DNA from 2 places in the Anaerobacillus sp. ABD4_527 genome. Region 2 is predicted to be linked to the other one. Evidence: riboswitches for the same ligand, from Rfam matches in the RefSeq annotation. Region 2 holds a riboswitch; the other holds the start of a gene.

Region 1 (8,523 bases), 1.7 Mb from region 2:
GAGCGCCTGGGTACCCCATCTGAAGCACTGCCGCTAGCTTAAGTCGCTTTACCCCAAGCTCATGATTATAGTTCGGATCGAATTCAGCACGCTCATACGTGTCTGTTCCACCACCTAGGATATAAACAGCACGAGGCGTGTCATGAGATCCCATTAAGTTCATAAGGGCACGGAACGCTTCATCAGGATAGTCCTCCTGCACAGCCTTCAGCTTCTCATCTGCACTCGCAGCGTTACCATTTTTCAAGAAGTCTAAAATCGCTCCTTCAAAACGATAGTTCATAACCGAATCATACTGATCTCCAAGAAAATACTTAGACGCATCATCCCAGATTTCTCCGAGAATCAATGGTTCTTCTCCTTCTTTAAGCGTTGCACCCGCGCCTGCAATACTGTCTGATTTCAGCTCATCGCGGAATTCACGCCAGAACTCCATATCCACTTCGTTCGCTACATCGAGTCTCCACCCAGATGCACCGTTTGTGATCCAGCTTTTCGCTGCTGAATCGTCGTCATACATAATGTAATCCGAGAATTTCTGGTTGTTAAGTTCACTCGCATAATCGACGGCATCGCCCTCGATGCTCTTAATTTCAGGAAGCGAGTCATAGCCCCACCACGCCTGATAATCGTAGCGTTCGTTACCGTTCTCATCCGTCACGATTTCATTCTTGATGTTAAACCAATTATGAAAACCATACTCATCGTTGAATGTCTGGCCTTCTTCTTCAAGCTGTTTACGTGCTTCTTTTTTCGCTTCTTCTTCATACAGTCCCTTATCATTCATAAGATCATAGATTAGAGACCAATACTCGTATGCGCCAACAACGTCATATTTTCCGTAACGATCAAAATAGATCGAATCATCACCTACGTGGTTAAACACCCCGTCCATAATCAGATGCATGTCGCGCTTCTCAAGCTCTTTTGTAAATGCCTCAAATTCTTCAGGTGTACCGAACAATGGGTCGATATCTTTCCAATCCGTTGCATCGTATTTATGGTTCGATGCAGCTTCTGCGATTGGATTGAGGTAAATCGTATTAACACCTAACGATTCGATGTAATCTAGCTTCTCATGAATTCCTTTCACGTCACCGCCAAAGAAATCATTGCTCCAGATACCATCTCCTTCATATCCAGAACGATCAGCTAACCTCGGATTATCAGGAAGCTCATCCCATTCTTTATGTTCGATCGGCTCATCACCACGTGCATATTTCTTTGCATCATCGTTCTTCTCATTTCCGTTATAAAAACGGTCAGGGAAAATTTGATAAACGACTGCTTCCTTCATCCAATCAGGCGTTTTGAAGCCAGGATCGAACACAGTTAATTGATACAGTTCTGCGTTCCCATCGGTCGCTTTTCCTTTGGATCCCTGCTGTGTATCTTCACCATACTCAGCTTTTGCTGCACCATCACGTACAATAAACTTGTAGCCATAAAGACCTTTGACTTCTGGCTTCACGTCTGCCTCAAAAAAGTCCACTCCGTCAGAAGTCGCCGCTTTTTCCATCGGAACAAGCTTACTTGTACCCGTATTCTGATTCTTAATATACAATTCTGCTTTTGTTAAATCATCTTTTTTGGCTGAAAGACGAAGCGTAACAGTTTCGCCTTCTTTTACAGCACCAAACGGAGCTCGGTATGCTTCTTCCCAGGAGTTATGTAGAAGTTTTTCTTTGTTGATCGCTCCATCAGAACCCTCAGGGCTATAATCAGAACTAACATTTTTCGTTTCAGCGTTAAATTGGAACGTGATCGTTGCATCAGCAATAACGTTTAGCGAAACGTTATCCCCCGGATACTCTTCGCCCCAGTCGTTTCCTAACACAACTTTGTATTCATAGTTTCCTTTTGGAACATCTGCAGTGTATGTGTAAATGTTATCGAAATTATCATCGGTGAATAACGCAGTCGATGTTTTCGGACTCCACTCATCTCCAGCATCGATCGCAGGCTGGATAGAACCTACTAATCTCGGTTGCTTATCTTCGGAAATCTTACTGTAGAAAGTGGAATCTGCTACTGCATGCGTACCATCATGGTAATAGAACGTTACTTTCGATGCTTCAGAAAGCTCTAGCGGAATGTTCCCTCCATCTTTCCCATAGCTCTCCCCCCAAGATTGATTGATCGCAATCTTGTATTCATACTTACCAGCAGGGAGCTCTGCCGTAAATTCATAGAATCCATTCCCTTTGTCTTCCATGATCGTTTCAGATGCATCAGGCTTCCAATCCGCTTCTGCACCTAACTCATCTTGGAGATCGCCGACTAGCGTAACGGTACGTTTCGCATCAGCATCGCCGATTTGAAATTCACTGTTCTCTCCTCCATTAGAATTGAGAGGATCCTTCACCCATTCACCATCGACGATAAACTTGTACTGGTGCATTCCGTTCGATAGATCATCGACTTTAAGGCTCCAGACATCTCCATCACCTTTCGTCATCTCAAGAGCGCCTTTTTCCCAATCTGTAAAATCACCAGCGACTTTGACAGACGTCTTGCTACCGTCTCCCTGATAGTTGAACGTTGCGCTCGATCCTTCAATTACCGGACTCGTAAGCGTTGCAGCTTCGACACCCGGCATTGCTCCTGCCAGCAACTGCAACACGAGTACGATTGCTAGCGACAAAGAAAGCCGTTTTCGATTACGCCGTTTCATCGATATCCCCCTTTAGATTAAAATCCAGTTTGTGAAACCGTTTGCACAATAACGTTAGCGAAATCGTTTGCGCAAAGTTGCACAAAAACCATCTCACTAAATTAGCAAACGCTTTCAAACTTATGATGCCACAGGTTTGGCAGCTAATCAACTCCTTTTGGAGAAATGTGCTAATTTTCATACATTTCGATAGGTAATTCGTCTGGATCTTGAAAAAAGGTGAACCGCTTCCCTGTTAACTCGTCCACTCTAATTCCTTCAACGCTAGTGACACCTTTCCTTCTAAGCTGCTTTACAGCCAACTCGATGTCATCCACTTCAAAAGCGATATGTCGAAGTCCGCGCGCTTCAGGATAGCTTGGACGCTCAGGAGCGGTATTGAAGGAGAACAGTTCAATTCGCGTATGTTCTCCAACCGCTAGATCAAGTTTGTATGACTCTCTTTCGTTCCGGTACGTTTCTTCTATTACCTTTAATCCCAGTACATTCACATAAAAATCTTTCGAGCGTTGATAATCTGAACATATGATGGCAACATGGTGTACTTTTGTAAACATCTTCGATCACCTCTATACTAACTTAGCGACGGTTCGTTCTTACGTCAAGCTACAGAAGTGACTCCGCTCCATCAACGTACATCGCTGTTCCCGTCACATGACTCGATGCATCCGAAATGAGAAAATAAACGACATCAGCGACTTGTTCAGGCTTTCCTGCTTTTTCTTCTAACGGGTGGTTTCCTTCTGGATACTCTACAGGTATTTCAATTTCTTTAACACTTTCCTTTTGATCCGTATTTTCATCCATATTGGTTTCAATCGCTCCAGGACAAATCGCGTTCACTCTTATGTTATCGTTCGCTAGTTCGAGCGCAGCCATCTTCATAAACGCAACCTGTCCTGCCTTCGATGTGCTGTATGCAGACATCCCGAAGTTCGAGAACGTTCGATTTCCATTGATCGAACTTGTGATGACCATGCTCCCTCCGTACTTCTTCATATATGGAACGGTATGCTTCACCATGAGAAACGTACTTCTCAAGTTCGTTTGAATCGTTTGATCCCAATTGTCTACACTCATTTCTTCAATCGGTTGAAGCGTCCCGTTAATTCCAGCATTGTTAAAGAGATAATCGATCGCACCCGTTTTTTCGCTCACTTCTTGAAGCTTACTGACAACCTGGTCTTCATCAGACACATCGACTTCATAAGCGAACGCCTCTCCGCCTAGTGAGATAATCTCCTCTTTTACTTCTTCTGCACGACTTTCTTCTACATCAAACAAACAGACTGTGATGCCTTCCTTTGCAAACCGCTTTGCAGCTGCTGCTCCAATACCAGATCCGCCACCTGTAATCACCGCGATTTTCTTCATGAATATCCCTCCTCGTCTTCCTTCTATACCCATTCTTTTGGTGGGTCAGTCTAAAAACATCGCTAGCGTTCTGTCGTGTTTCAACCGTACTTTTTAAGAAATGACAAAAAAAGTTGTTTTAGCTTTCAAAAAACAACAAATTTCTTACCATTTTCGGACTATGATAGAGATATAACATTATTCGTTTACATAGGTCTAAAGTATTAGGTATCCTCCAGCAAAAAGGCACCCTACTTTGAAAAAAGTAGATCGCAAAGTTATCAGATCTAAGGGAGGCGTAAGGTGTTTCCTAAGATGGCTGAACTACCTGGAACATAGAGGAGGAGTGAGGATGGAAACAAGTGAAAAGGTGAGGCTTGATGAGGAATGGGTATATCTAATTCTTACTGCGAAGGAATTAGGATTATCAGTGGAAGAGGTGAAAGCTTTTATTAGAAAGGAGGAAATAGTCAGGGATTTGAAGGAGTGAGTGGAGGGCGATTAACGCTTTTGTTCTATTTACGGAACATACCCATACTGATATAATATTTAGTAACTGAGTGTGATGTTGACGTATGGGAGGGTAAGACATGATAGGAGAGCAAGTAAAGAAGTATCGATTACGTAAAGGCCTCTCACTTTCTGAATTAGCTGAACGCGCTAGTGTAGCAAAATCCTATTTGAGTTCAATCGAACGAAACATACAATCTAACCCTTCTATTCAATTCTTAGAGAAGATTTCAGGAGTATTAGATGTTTCCGTAGAGGTACTTCTTCAAGGAGATAACCTCATCCATCAAAGCGAGTTGGATTCAGAGTGGAAAAAGCTTGTTAAAGAAGCGATGAATTCGGGAGTTAGTAAAGAACAATTCAAAGAATTCCTAGAGTTCAACAAGTGGCGTGCAAAGCAAGGAAGCGACAAATAATCGATCTAACCCGGGAGCCTCAGGTGAAGGCTCTTTTTATTATGATTTACAGTAAAAAGAGCCAGTAGGCATGATACAGTAATATTGCAGTATAAAGAACAGTTGCGACGTTCAACAGCCATCTTACTAACCGCGTTTGAAAGTCATTCTTCATGCTTCCCATAAACACAAGTAAGATCGACAGTATGATCTTAAAACATAGAAAGACAGATGGATGGATACTAAATAATAGGTTCATCAGTGGATTTGCTTCTTCGATCACGTTGTTCTGTACGCCCCAGTATGTAATGACGCCATCGATGAAATTACAGCATGCCAAATAGTACATGATGGGTTGAAGGGAAGACCGTGCATCCCTACTCATTCTAAGTTCGAGGAAATGATCTGATTCTTAATAATTTGACTTAATTCGTTATAAAGTTTCCGCTCGTCCTCAAAAAGCCACCTTCTATTTTCCTCCTGCAATTCGAGCTCCTTAATCTTATTAAGAATAAAGTGTAAGTCACAGCAACCTTTGTATTCATCGTTAATATAAAGTTTGCCGGTCCTATCATCGAGTGCAACAACCTTGACTCTTTTCTCTGTGATGTACGATACAAACGTGCGATCTCCAAGCTTGATCATCTAAATTCCCCCTTATTTTTTTGAGGAATTATCGAGGAATTGTCTAATCTCTTCCTTACTTAGTCCTAACTTCTTGGCTTTCGCAATAAGGTTAATCCACTCTAAGTCCAATTTTTCTCCACCATACGCTCTCATTTTCTACCTCCTTACTTTTTTCTCCATAATCCGACACTATAAAGAACGATTTGTTCTTTATTTAGAATATACATCTAATATAAGCCTATCAGATCGAATGTAAAAGACTGAAAATTCTTTATTTTATTTGTGTTTAGGTATAAAACCAAGCTTTTTCTAACCTATGCTTTATTTTTCTTATAATTCCATATTTTAACGTTTTTAACTTAAGACTATTGTTCTGTTTACAGAACATAATGTTCTTGATAAAATTGAATTATCAAATACTAACAAAGTTGAGGTATTGGGGATGATAGGTGAAAAGATTAAGCTTTATCGAAATCGCATGGGACTGTCATTAACTGAATTAGCGAAGCGAGCTGGGGTAGCAAAATCTTACCTCAGTTCAATCGAGCGCAATCAACAGGCGAACCCCTCTATACAATTTCTCGAAAAAATCGCTGCTGTATTAAAGGTGCCTATGGATGTGTTTATTCATGAAGATGAGTTTGAAGAAAGAGAGCCCAATTTGGACCCAGAATGGCAGTCATTGATCGAAGAAGCGATGCGGTCTGGCATCACGAAAGAAGACTTTGAGGAGTTTCTCGAATTTAGGAAGTGGCAATTAAACAAGAAAGGCTAATGAAAAACTCCCGCCTGGAGTGGACGGGAGTTTAACAACTTATTCAGCAGAATTCTCAGAGTTAGTGGATCCGTTGTTGGAAGCAGGTTCTTCCGTATTACTTCCGTTGTTGGTTGTATTGTTGTTTCCTTCTTCTTCTCCACCGCTACAAGCAGTGATGAGCATAACAGCTAGAAACGAAGTTGCAATTTTGGCCATGAATTTCTTATTCATTATCAAAATTCCTCCCTAACCAAGTTTGACCGCAGCTACTGAATAAGCGGTTGACCAAATCATAACAGCAATATTCTCCCATGTGTGGCAATTAACAGAGTCTCAATAAAGCCTTTAAATGCTTAACAAAATTGCACAACGTTTTTACAAATGAACGTAAAAAAGCACCTCGAAATTCGAGATGCTTGTAAGATCGTTATTTGAGGGCAAACATGATTTCCGCTTCCGCAGCAACTTCACCATCGACAGTCGCTGTCGCTTTTCCTTTGCCCATAGGTCCTTTAATACGGATGATTTCAACTTCTAAGCGAAGCTGATCACCTGGCTTAACTTGTCTTTTAAAGCGGCATTTATCGATGCCTGTAAAGAAAGCAAGCTTCCCCTGGTTCTCTTCCTTCTTAAGCATAGCAACCGCACCGACCTGCGCAAGTGCTTCTACAATTAAGACACCTGGCATGACTGGGTAATCAGGAAAGTGACCGTTGAAAAATTCTTCGTTGGCTGTAACGTTCTTAATTCCGATCGCTCTCACTTCTTCCTCTACTTCCACGATCTTGTCGACAAGTAGAAAAGGATAGCGATGTGGGATGATTGATTTAATATCTTGAATGTCCATCATCACGAGTGCTCCCTTCTATTACTCCGTTTCTTTCTTAACAATATCAGAGATCTTCACCCAGGTCTCTTTTTTGAAAACGTCTCCCGGGCTTCCTTCTCCGATGACCCCGTATCCAATCATAGCTCCTGCAGCGAGTGAAAAGGCAAGAAGCAGTACAACGAGAATAAGGCGCAGCCAAATCGGAATTAACCGAATTCGAGGCATACGCTCTTTTATTTTCTTATTCTTTGTCTTTTTTTCCTCATCATTCATGTTGATTTCTGAGGTTTCATTTACGTTTTCATGGTTGTTCGCCATCATGATAACACCCTTACGAATAGTTTCCGTTACCTAAGAACTTCCGAAAAGTTAGACTAGTTTCTTTTTAGCGATTTTGTCCATATGTTCCAGCATTAAGCCTGTCCCTTTTGCAACGCAGCTCATTGGTTCTTCAGCGACTAACACAGGAACCATCAATTCTTCAGCAAATAATTGATCGATTCCATGAAGAAGTGCGCCTCCGCCTGTCATGATTACGCCACGATCGATAATATCTGCAGAAAGTTCAGGAGGAGTACGTTCAAGAACGCTTTTCGCTGCCATCACCATATGAGAGATCGGTTCTTGTAACGCCTGCTGAATTTCATCAGATTTCACTGTGATGGTTCTAGGAAGTCCCGTAACCATGTCACGTCCGCGTATGTCGAGCTCTTCTTTCCGACCACCTGGAAATACCGTTGCAACATTGATCTTGATCTGTTCTGCCGTTCGTTCACCGATCAATAGCTTGTACTCTTTCTTGATATAGTCTAAGATCTCGTAATCGAACTTGTCCCCTGCCATCTTAATGGAAGAGGCGGTGACAATATCGCCCATCGAAAGTACCGCGATATCAGTCGTCCCACCGCCTATATCCACTACCATATTTCCGCTCGGTTGGAAAATATCCATTCCAGCACCAATTGCGGCAACCTTTGGCTCTTCTTCTAGGAAAATTTGTTTCCCACCGCTTTTTTCAGCAGCTTCTTTAATCGCTTTTTTCTCAACCGATGTGATGTTAGTCGGTGTACAAATTAAAATACGCGGCTTCGATAAAAAGCTTTTCACATTGATCTTGTTCAAGAAATGTCTAAGCATTACTTCTGTAATATCGAAGTCAGCGATGACCCCATCCTTCAATGGACGAGTAGGAACGATGTTTCCAGGCGTCCGGCCTACCATCTGCCTTGCTTCTTCACCTACGGCAAGTGCTTTACCCGTTGTGGTGTCGATCGCTACAACAGAAGGCTCATCGAGGACAATCCCTTTTCCCTTTAAATAAATCAGTACGTTCGCAGTACCTAAGTCAATCCCTATATCACGTGATAACATGATCTAT
Region 2 (8,523 bases):
AAATCCCATAAAATCTTCACGATTTCACTCCTTTACGTTAATCCTAAAGAAAAGCCGCTCGATCGAGCGGCTCATTCATTAAAACTGAGTTTTTTCCTCTAAAAAGTTCTTTAGTTCAGAGATTGGCATTCTTTGTTGTTCCATTGTATCTCGGTCTCGTACAGTTACTTGCTTATCTTCAAGGGAATCAAAATCGAACGTAATCGCAAATGGTGTACCTACTTCATCGTGTCTGCGGTAACGTTTACCGATCGATCCAGCTTCATCATAATCCACCATGAAATACTTCGCAAGTTCAGCGTGAACTTCTCTAGCTTCATCCGATAATTTCTTCGAAAGTGGCAATACTGCTGCTTTAAACGGTGCTAAAGCAGGGTGGAAATGCATGACGCTACGAGACGTGCCATCTTCTAATTCTTGCTCTTCGTACGCTTCGATTAAGAATGCTAGTGTAACGCGGTCTGCCCCTAATGATGGTTCGATGCAATAAGGAACATAGCGCTCGCCTGTTTGCTGATCGTGGTACGTGAAGTCTTCGTTCGAATGTTCCATGTGCTTTTTCAAATCATAATCTGTTCTTGAAGCAACTCCCCAAAGTTCACCCCAACCGAATGGGAATTTGTACTCGATATCTGTAGTCGCATTACTATAATGAGAGAGCTCATCTTCAGCGTGCTCACGAAGGCGGATATTATCTTGATCAACGCCAAGATTCAATAGCCAGTTCTTACAGAAATCTTTCCAATACTGGTGCCATTCTAGTTCATCTCCAGGTTTGCAGAAGAATTCTAACTCCATTTGCTCAAATTCACGCGTACGGAATGTAAAGTTACCAGGTGTAATCTCATTTCTAAAGCTTTTTCCGACTTGTGCAATCCCGAAAGGCACTTTCTTTCTCATCGAACGCTGCACGTTTTTAAAGTTCACGAAAATACCTTGTGCTGTTTCAGGGCGAAGATAAATGTCGCTTGTACTTGAAGTCGTTACCCCTTGCTGTGTTTTAAACATGAGGTCAAATTGACGAATCTCTGTAAAGTCTTGACTGCCACACTCTGGGCACGTAATGTTATGATTTTGAATCAACCGCTCCATCTCTTCAAACGATAATCCGTCAGCAATCATTTCGTTGCCTTCTTCAGAAAGTGCATCTTCAATCAGCTTATCTGCACGATGACGTGTTTTACAGCTCTTACAATCAATCAATGGGTCGTTGAAATTTCCTAGGTGACCAGATGCAACCCAAGTTTTAGGGTTCATCAAGATTGCCGCATCCAGTCCGCTATTGTGAGGAGATTCCTGTACGAACTTCTTCCACCACGCTGCTTTGATGTTGTTTTTAAGTTCTACACCTAATGGACCGTAATCCCAAGTGTTCGCTAAACCTCCGTAAATATCGGAACCAGCGAAAATAAATCCTCTGTGCTTTGAAATGGCAACGATTTGTTCCATCGAAATACTCATCTAAATCTCTCCTTTTTATCATTGTCTAACAACATAAAAAGCTCCCGCCCTCGGACAAAAATTTGTCCGGGGACGAGAGCGTATGCACCCGCGGTTCCACCCCAGTTGATGTGAAAGAACACATCCACTTTACGGTATCAACTCCAGACCGCCGTTTCACTAGACCTTTTTCGGGCTTCCACCATCCCCGAATCTCTATAAAAAGGGTTACCTAGCTACTATCTGTCCTTCACAGTTGTTAGCTTATATATGTAATTGATATCACATATGATACAAAAAAGTTTTACTGAAAGTCAAGCGCAATCTACTGTGTATTCATAGACTACCCACCTGCCAAACTGTTTACACGCATTTAATTTTTTTCTCTAAAAAAGAGCTATCAATCGATAGCCCTCCGTTTTTGTATACGCACAGGTGTTGGATCATTTTTGCGGTCGAGAAATGCTCGGATTTCATCTTTTTTCAATCCCATTTCTCGTGCAACTTTCATCAGCATTACCCACTCTTGATCAAGTGCTTGTTCTGGCCTGGTTTTAATCATGGCCACCCTCTCCTCCTTTGATATTTCCAGGAGGACCAGCCGTCATCGTTGAGTGTTCTCAACATTAGACCTGTGTCTTTGCGTCCCATTCTTTAGAATGGTTTGCCTTTTTCTGGAGAGTTAGAACAGACACACACCACAATGTAACGGCAGTGCTAAATCAATAGTAAAACGGGACTAAAAAATGAGAAAGTTAAATAGTTTATACAATTATACTATATTTTAGCAATATTTCAATATATTTTCTATCGATTCTAACACTTTATCTTCTGTATCATAAACTAATCATGTATGGTCTCGCTAGAGCTTGATCAGGGAGGGAATCGAATGGAACGAAATCAGATTGGAACGGCATGGCAAGGCACTCACGTCGTTTTACTAAGGTGTACTCCCCTAAACAAAGTTGTAGGATTTTATCCTAGTCTCCATGCACCTACAGAGCCTGTAAGTCATCTTTGCAGTGAGGCATTATCGACATACCTCAGCATCGGTTATGTCATATCACATGTACATTCATTACAAGACGGAACGGTCGAGTATATCTTGACAAAAAATTAAAACAGCCCGTCGAGATTGACTCGACAGGCTGTTTATTAAAAGTCAGATAAGTAATCTTTTACTTGATCTGGGTTCTTTGTGTTGGCACTATGAAGATGCCCAACTTTCTTTCCATCTTTATAAACGAGGAGACTTGGAATACCCATCACTTCATTTTCCTCTGTTATTTCAGGGAATTGCTCAATATCAATTTGTGCCCATTGTTTATCGCTATGTTCTTTCATGATATCGTCGATAAATAAGTCAAGGCGTTTACAGTCCGGGCACCAATTCGCTTCGTATTTTAATATTGTCACTTTAGAATCGTTGATTAGATTATCATAAGATTGTTTTGATTCGATTTGTTGCATGTAAATCTTCTCCTTTACTCGTTACTATAGGCTAGTATAACTTACAATAAGATCATTTGTCTGTAATTGTGATTACAGTTTTCTATAAAGAGATACCAGTGCTAACGAGTGCTTCAGAAATAACCATGTGGCCACATTCATTCGGGTGAATGCCATCGAAGGACAAAAGCCGTTCTTCATTGCCCTCAAACAAACGATAAACATCTGCCACTTTTACATCATTATTCTTTGTACACGTTACTAGATTTTGGTTAAATCGAATAACCCAATCTTTTGCGAATGAAAGATGTGGATAAGGATTATACAGATTAACGATTCGAATCATAGCAGGCTTCTTTACTGTCATCGATAGGTGGTTTACAATCCAATTCATGTTGATACAGCATTCTTCGAGCGCTTTCTGGAAAACAACTTCTTCCTTATTTATTGCAAACTCTTCAGCTGCATCGATCAAATCATTTCCACCGGCCGTAATCGTAATAATATTGGCATGTTCGATTGGTAACGATTTCTCTAGCCAGTCTCTAACGTCCCCAGTAGTTGCTCCATTTCTTGCACACTTTGTTAGGAGAACATTTTCTCCTAACTTATCAAAGATAGCCGAACGATAGTAATCTGGAAAAGTCGGTGAAAAAAGGATTGTGCCTGTACCTAATGTAATAGAATCTCCTATTGCTGAATAAAAAAAATGCGACAAACCATCACCTCTTTCCAAAAGATGATTTACTATATTCATCGCACCTATAAAAAGTTCATCTCTACATTCGAGTGATTCTGTATCAAAGTGAACTCAGAGCACACTTTATTGTTATAGACGAGCAGCGGTACAAGGAATTCTCCGGCTAATTGATAAAGATCTTCTTGCCTTTCTGGCTGTTCAAGAACATTCACTTCATCAAAGGAAATACCTGACTGCTTAAGGAGTCGTTTTGTTTTCTCACATTCAATGCAACTTGTTATCGTGTATAATCGAATATGTGCCATGTTAGACTAATACCCTCCTAACAATAAAAGTATAACGGTATACGAATCATAATAATGTAAGCTATCTTACTCGTGAAAATGACTTGATTTAAGAACTGAAGGTGATTCTATGGATAAATTGACGATGCTTTCCCAGATAAACTTATTTGATGAAATGGAAATGAATGATTTGGTACAGATCGATCGTGTTAGCGATATGAAGCCCGTTAAAAAAGGAACTATCATCGTAGGACCTACAAAGCCAATGAAAGCGTTATTTTTATTAAAAAAAGGAAATGTACGGTTGTATCGCTCGAATGATAGCGGAAAACAATTAACGGTTGATATTCTTGGAGATGGCAACATTTTTGGAGAAACCTCTAGTTTCTCACTAAGTGATGATTCTGTTTATGTTGAAGCGATGACAGACGTTTATTTATGTATTATCGGAAAAGAACAATTTGAAACTTTGCTCTCAGAAAACCCCAAGCTCGCCATAAAATTCATTGAAATACTGTCTTCACGCTTGAAAGAAATTTATGAAATGAGTGAAAACATTGCACTCAGAAGTGTAAAATATCGGGTGTTATCTTTACTGTTAAAACTTAGTGAGAAATTTGGAAAGCGAAAGAACGAATGGCAAACGATCGAAATCAAGCTTACACATTATGACATGGCTACGATGATCGGTTCTACTAGAGAAACTGTCAGTGCCACTATAGGAGACTTAAAAAAAGCTGGATACATAAAGAAGAACCCCTTAACTTTCGCCATACATGCTGAAAAAGCCAACAATTATTTAAGTGAAAATGGAGAGTAAAGATCAGAAATCTACAAACTTAAGCTGCCGAGGAATCCTCGACAGCTTTTTTAGTCATAATGATAAGCTATAGAATCTAAACAGAATCATTATGATTGCGTTTTTCCATCCGTTCCTTTTTGATTATCTTTTGTTCCTTCTAATTTATCCCATTTAATCGGTCTGTTTAAATTAAGTTTCTTTTTCAAATTCAATAAGCAGTTAAAATGACCAACATACCACTTATCGAATTTCACCATATGAATGGTCTCCCAGTCTCTCATCTCCTTTGTACATCCATCACAATGTATTTCCATTAAAGGCACTTCCTCTTAAGTAGATTTGTTTATTTATATTCAAACTACCAGGAATGTGATTGGTCATTTGTACGTAAAAAAGCGCATCCGTAGATGCGCATCCTTGTCTTACTTTAAATTTTCAGGATTTAAACCTTGGAGATAGTCTGGTACAAACTTTCCATCTTTACGTATCAATTCATCATCAAACCAAATTTCTCCTCCACCATATTCAGGTCTTTGGATCAGCACCATGTCCCAGTGAACTGCTGAATCATTTCCGTTTGGTGCTTCGTCATAAGATTGCCCTGGAGTAAAGTGGAAGGACCCGTCGATCTTTTCATCGAACAAGATATCTTTCATCGGCTCGCGAATATACGGGTTAACTCCTATCGCGAATTCACCGATATACCTAGCACCTTCATCCGTATCGAGTATGCTGTTCAATCGTTCTGTATCGTTCGCTGTCGCATCGATAATCTTTCCATTTTCAAACGTTAGCTGAACATCTTCGAAAACGAACCCATTGTATGGAGAAGGTGTGTTATACGTGATCACGCCATTGACACTATTCACGACAGGGGCTGTAAATACTTCTCCATCAGGGATATTCAGTTGCCCTGCACACTTAATTGCTGGTATATCTTTGATGGAGAAGCTTAAATTCGTATCAGGTGAAACGATTCTTACAGAATCTGCACGATTCATTCGGTCCACAAGTGCATCCATCGCTTCATTCATCTTCGCGTAATCCATCGTACAAACGTTAAAATAATAATCTTCAAATGCTTCTGTGCTCATACTAGATAGCTGAGCCATAGATGGGTTAGGGTATCTCATTACGACCCACTTCGTCTGTTTAACACGTTGATTACTATGAACTTTTGTTTTATATACCTGATTAAACAATGCCATTTTTGCTTCAGGTACATCAGCAAACTCATTGATGTTGTCTGCGCCGCGAATACCGATATAAGCATCCATGCCTTCCATCTGGCGAAGATCATGAGTTGTCCAAGCTTCGATTTGCTCCTCTGTCGCTTCTAATAATAGTTCACGAATAACCTGATTGTCTCGAAGGTTCACGTGTGGAAAGCCGCCTGCTTTATGTACCTCTTTTACTAAACTCCGAACAAGTGAATTATCGATGTTAAATGCTTCGATTAAAACATGCTCACCTTTTTCAATTCTTGTAGAATAGTGAACAAGATTTTCTGCTAATTTCTTAATACGAGAATCGATCATATTCTCCCTCTTTTCATTAATGACTTTACACCTTTATTATAAGCGCTCTGTTATCCATCCTTCAAATGATTCGTAAATATCAAAAAACCGGAGAAAGTCTCCGGTCTTCTGTTATTTCGTATTAGGATCGTATTCCATGTAAATCACATGCGTCTTAAGGTACTCGTTTAGACCATGTTTTCCATCTGCACCACCGATTCCAGATTGCCCCATGCCAGCGTGGAACCCTTGAACGGCTTCAAAGTTTTCACGATTCACGTAGGTTTCACCATACTTAAGCTCATTAGAAGCTTTCATCACTTCATGGATGTTATCACTGAAGATAGAAGATGAAAGGCCATAGCGTGTATCGTTAGCCGCTTCAAGAACATGATCGAAATCGCTGTAGATTACGATTGGTAGGACAGGACCGAAAATTTCCTCTTGAATGATCTGCATATCTTGAGAAACGTCCGTTAACACGGTTGGTTCAAAATAATAGCCTTTTTCTCGTTCTATTCTCTTTCCACCCGTTTTCACTACAGCACCTGCTTCAACAGCATTGTTCACCATTTTCTCAACTGATTCAAGCTGTTCTTTGTTAACCAGTGGACCGATATCGCACCCTTCTTCATCTAAGGAGTTTCCTACCTTTGTATCTTTAAAGGACTGAGTGATCTTTTCAATAAATTCATCTGCAACGTCTTCGTGGACATATACCCGTTCAGCATTCGTACAAGCCTGGCCGTTGTTCGTAATTCTAGAAGTTGTGATTTTCTCAACTGCTAAATCGATATTCGCATGCTTCGTAACGATTGCAGGAGCTTTTCCTCCGAGTTCCAGGTTGACTTTCGTGATATTTTTAGCTGCTGCCTCCATCACTTTTGATCCTGCTGGATAACTCCCGGTTAAACTGATCATCGCTACATCTGGTGAAGATGCGAGCGGATTTCCAATATCAGATCCTTTACCAGTCACGAGGTTAAAGACTCCTTTTGGTAAGCCGACTTCATGAATGATTGAAGTGAGTTCACATGCAGTGTTTGGAGTATACTGACTAGGTTTAATAATGATCGGGCACCCGGTTACAAAAGCTGGAGCTACTTTTCTAGCGAAGATGAACATCGGAAAATTCCATGGTACGATTCCTCCAACAACGCCAATTGGCTTTTTGAAGACCATGATGTTCTCATTCGGGCGGTCGCTAGGAAGTACTTCTCCTTCATATCTTCTCGCCCATCCTGCCATGTATCTAAAATAATCGATCGTAAGCTCTACTTCAGCTTTCGAAGCGTCTACCGTCTTTCCGTTTTCTTCAGTGAGCATCGTGATAAACGAATCTTTAGCTTCTTCTATTTTATCTGCAATTTTATATAAGTACTCGGCTCGTTCAACCGAGGTTTTCGCTTCCCACTCTTTTTGAGATGCTTTTGCAGCCGAAATGGCGCGTTCGATATCCTTTTCATCCCCAAGCTGAATTTGTGAAAGTGTTTCTTCCGTCGCTGGGTTGATGACATCGATCGTTTCTTCACTGTTACTATTTGTAAATTCTCCGTTTATATATAGCTGATACCGTTTCAATTGCAATACCTCCTACGTCTTGATGGAGGATACATTCCCAGGAATAAACATTTCAAAACCTTAAGGACGTCTTGAGTATGCTTAGATAAAAGTAGTTCTAGCGTGTAATGGTCTAGCAATCCATTTTTGAAGTGCTCCATGATGCCGTTTCGCATCTTCATATCCTTGATCATATAAAAGGGATAACCTTTCTTTTGAACGTTCGATACGATCGACTTCTAACGGTGTAGATGGTTGGATGACATAATAGTGTTCTGGATTTGACTCAATATGCTCGAGTGTTCGATTGTATCGTTCATACCTAGAATTGATGGCTGAGGCGAGCTGCGGATTTCTTTTATACAATCGTTTGATGACCCACGAGAACTTGGACCGTTTCTTTCGATACCCGGCATTCCGTGTTAGTACGACGACATTCAAATGATTACCGTCACGTTCAGATTTAAAGATCGGGATTGGATCTGCAATTCCACCGTCCAACAATAGTTTATCCTGCACTCTCACTGGAGGAGCCATAAAAGGTAATGAACTAGAAGCTCTTAAAATCGATAGGAGCTGATCAGGTGCTTTTTCATTTTGAAAATAAACGGGTTCACCAGTGTATGTATCGGTCGTACCAACTATAAATTTCTCAGTAGTGGATGCGAAGGTGTCGAAATCAAACGGTACATGTTCAGTTGGTATGTCATTAAAAATCAAATCCATTCCAAAAAGCTGTTTCTTTCTTATTAAATTTTTATAAGACAGATA

Evidence for each region. A riboswitch is a leader RNA that binds a small molecule or an ion and turns the genes downstream of it on or off. The one in region 2 is predicted to bind cyclic di-GMP.
Region 1: linked by a shared signal. The riboswitch ahead of sinI (DNA-binding anti-repressor SinI) and the one ahead of ACXAHI_RS02870 (anti-repressor SinI family protein) in region 2 are both predicted to bind cyclic di-GMP.

The regions. Positions count from the first base shown of each region.
Region 1 is NZ_JBSWXZ010000001.1:2,189,998-2,198,520, forward strand. Features, by position in the region: gene ACXAHI_RS11210 (alpha amylase N-terminal ig-like domain-containing protein) at 1-2,674, opposite strand, end outside; gene gloA2 (SMU1112c/YaeR family gloxylase I-like metalloprotein) at 2,845-3,231, opposite strand; gene ACXAHI_RS11220 (SDR family oxidoreductase) at 3,281-4,048, opposite strand; cyclic di-GMP riboswitch class I at 4,263-4,359, shown strand; gene sinI (DNA-binding anti-repressor SinI) at 4,380-4,517, shown strand; gene ACXAHI_RS11230 (helix-turn-helix domain-containing protein) at 4,618-4,953, shown strand; gene ACXAHI_RS11235 (DUF5658 family protein) at 5,000-5,317, opposite strand; gene ACXAHI_RS11240 (hypothetical protein) at 5,314-5,577, opposite strand; gene ACXAHI_RS11245 (anti-repressor SinI family protein) at 5,590-5,712, opposite strand; gene ACXAHI_RS11250 (helix-turn-helix domain-containing protein) at 6,002-6,334, shown strand; gene ACXAHI_RS11255 (hypothetical protein) at 6,374-6,547, opposite strand; gene fabZ (3-hydroxyacyl-ACP dehydratase FabZ) at 6,744-7,166, opposite strand; gene ACXAHI_RS11265 (DNA-directed RNA polymerase subunit beta) at 7,185-7,463, opposite strand; gene mreB (rod shape-determining protein) at 7,515-8,516, opposite strand.
Region 2 is NZ_JBSWXZ010000001.1:537,221-545,743, reverse strand. Features, by position in the region: gene ACXAHI_RS02880 (HAD-IA family hydrolase) at 1-20, opposite strand, end outside; gene ACXAHI_RS02875 (glycine--tRNA ligase) at 79-1,461, opposite strand; gene ACXAHI_RS02870 (anti-repressor SinI family protein) at 1,841-2,002, opposite strand; cyclic di-GMP riboswitch class I at 2,029-2,119, opposite strand; gene ACXAHI_RS02865 (hypothetical protein) at 2,330-2,560, shown strand; gene ACXAHI_RS02860 (thioredoxin family protein) at 2,596-2,910, opposite strand; gene ACXAHI_RS02855 (SGNH/GDSL hydrolase family protein) at 2,993-3,607, opposite strand; gene ACXAHI_RS02850 (glutaredoxin family protein) at 3,652-3,894, opposite strand; gene ACXAHI_RS02845 (Crp/Fnr family transcriptional regulator) at 4,004-4,693, shown strand; gene ACXAHI_RS02840 (hypothetical protein) at 4,783-4,989, opposite strand; gene ACXAHI_RS02835 (aminopeptidase) at 5,098-6,213, opposite strand; gene aldA (aldehyde dehydrogenase) at 6,325-7,773, opposite strand; gene ACXAHI_RS02825 (patatin-like phospholipase family protein) at 7,855-8,523, opposite strand, start outside.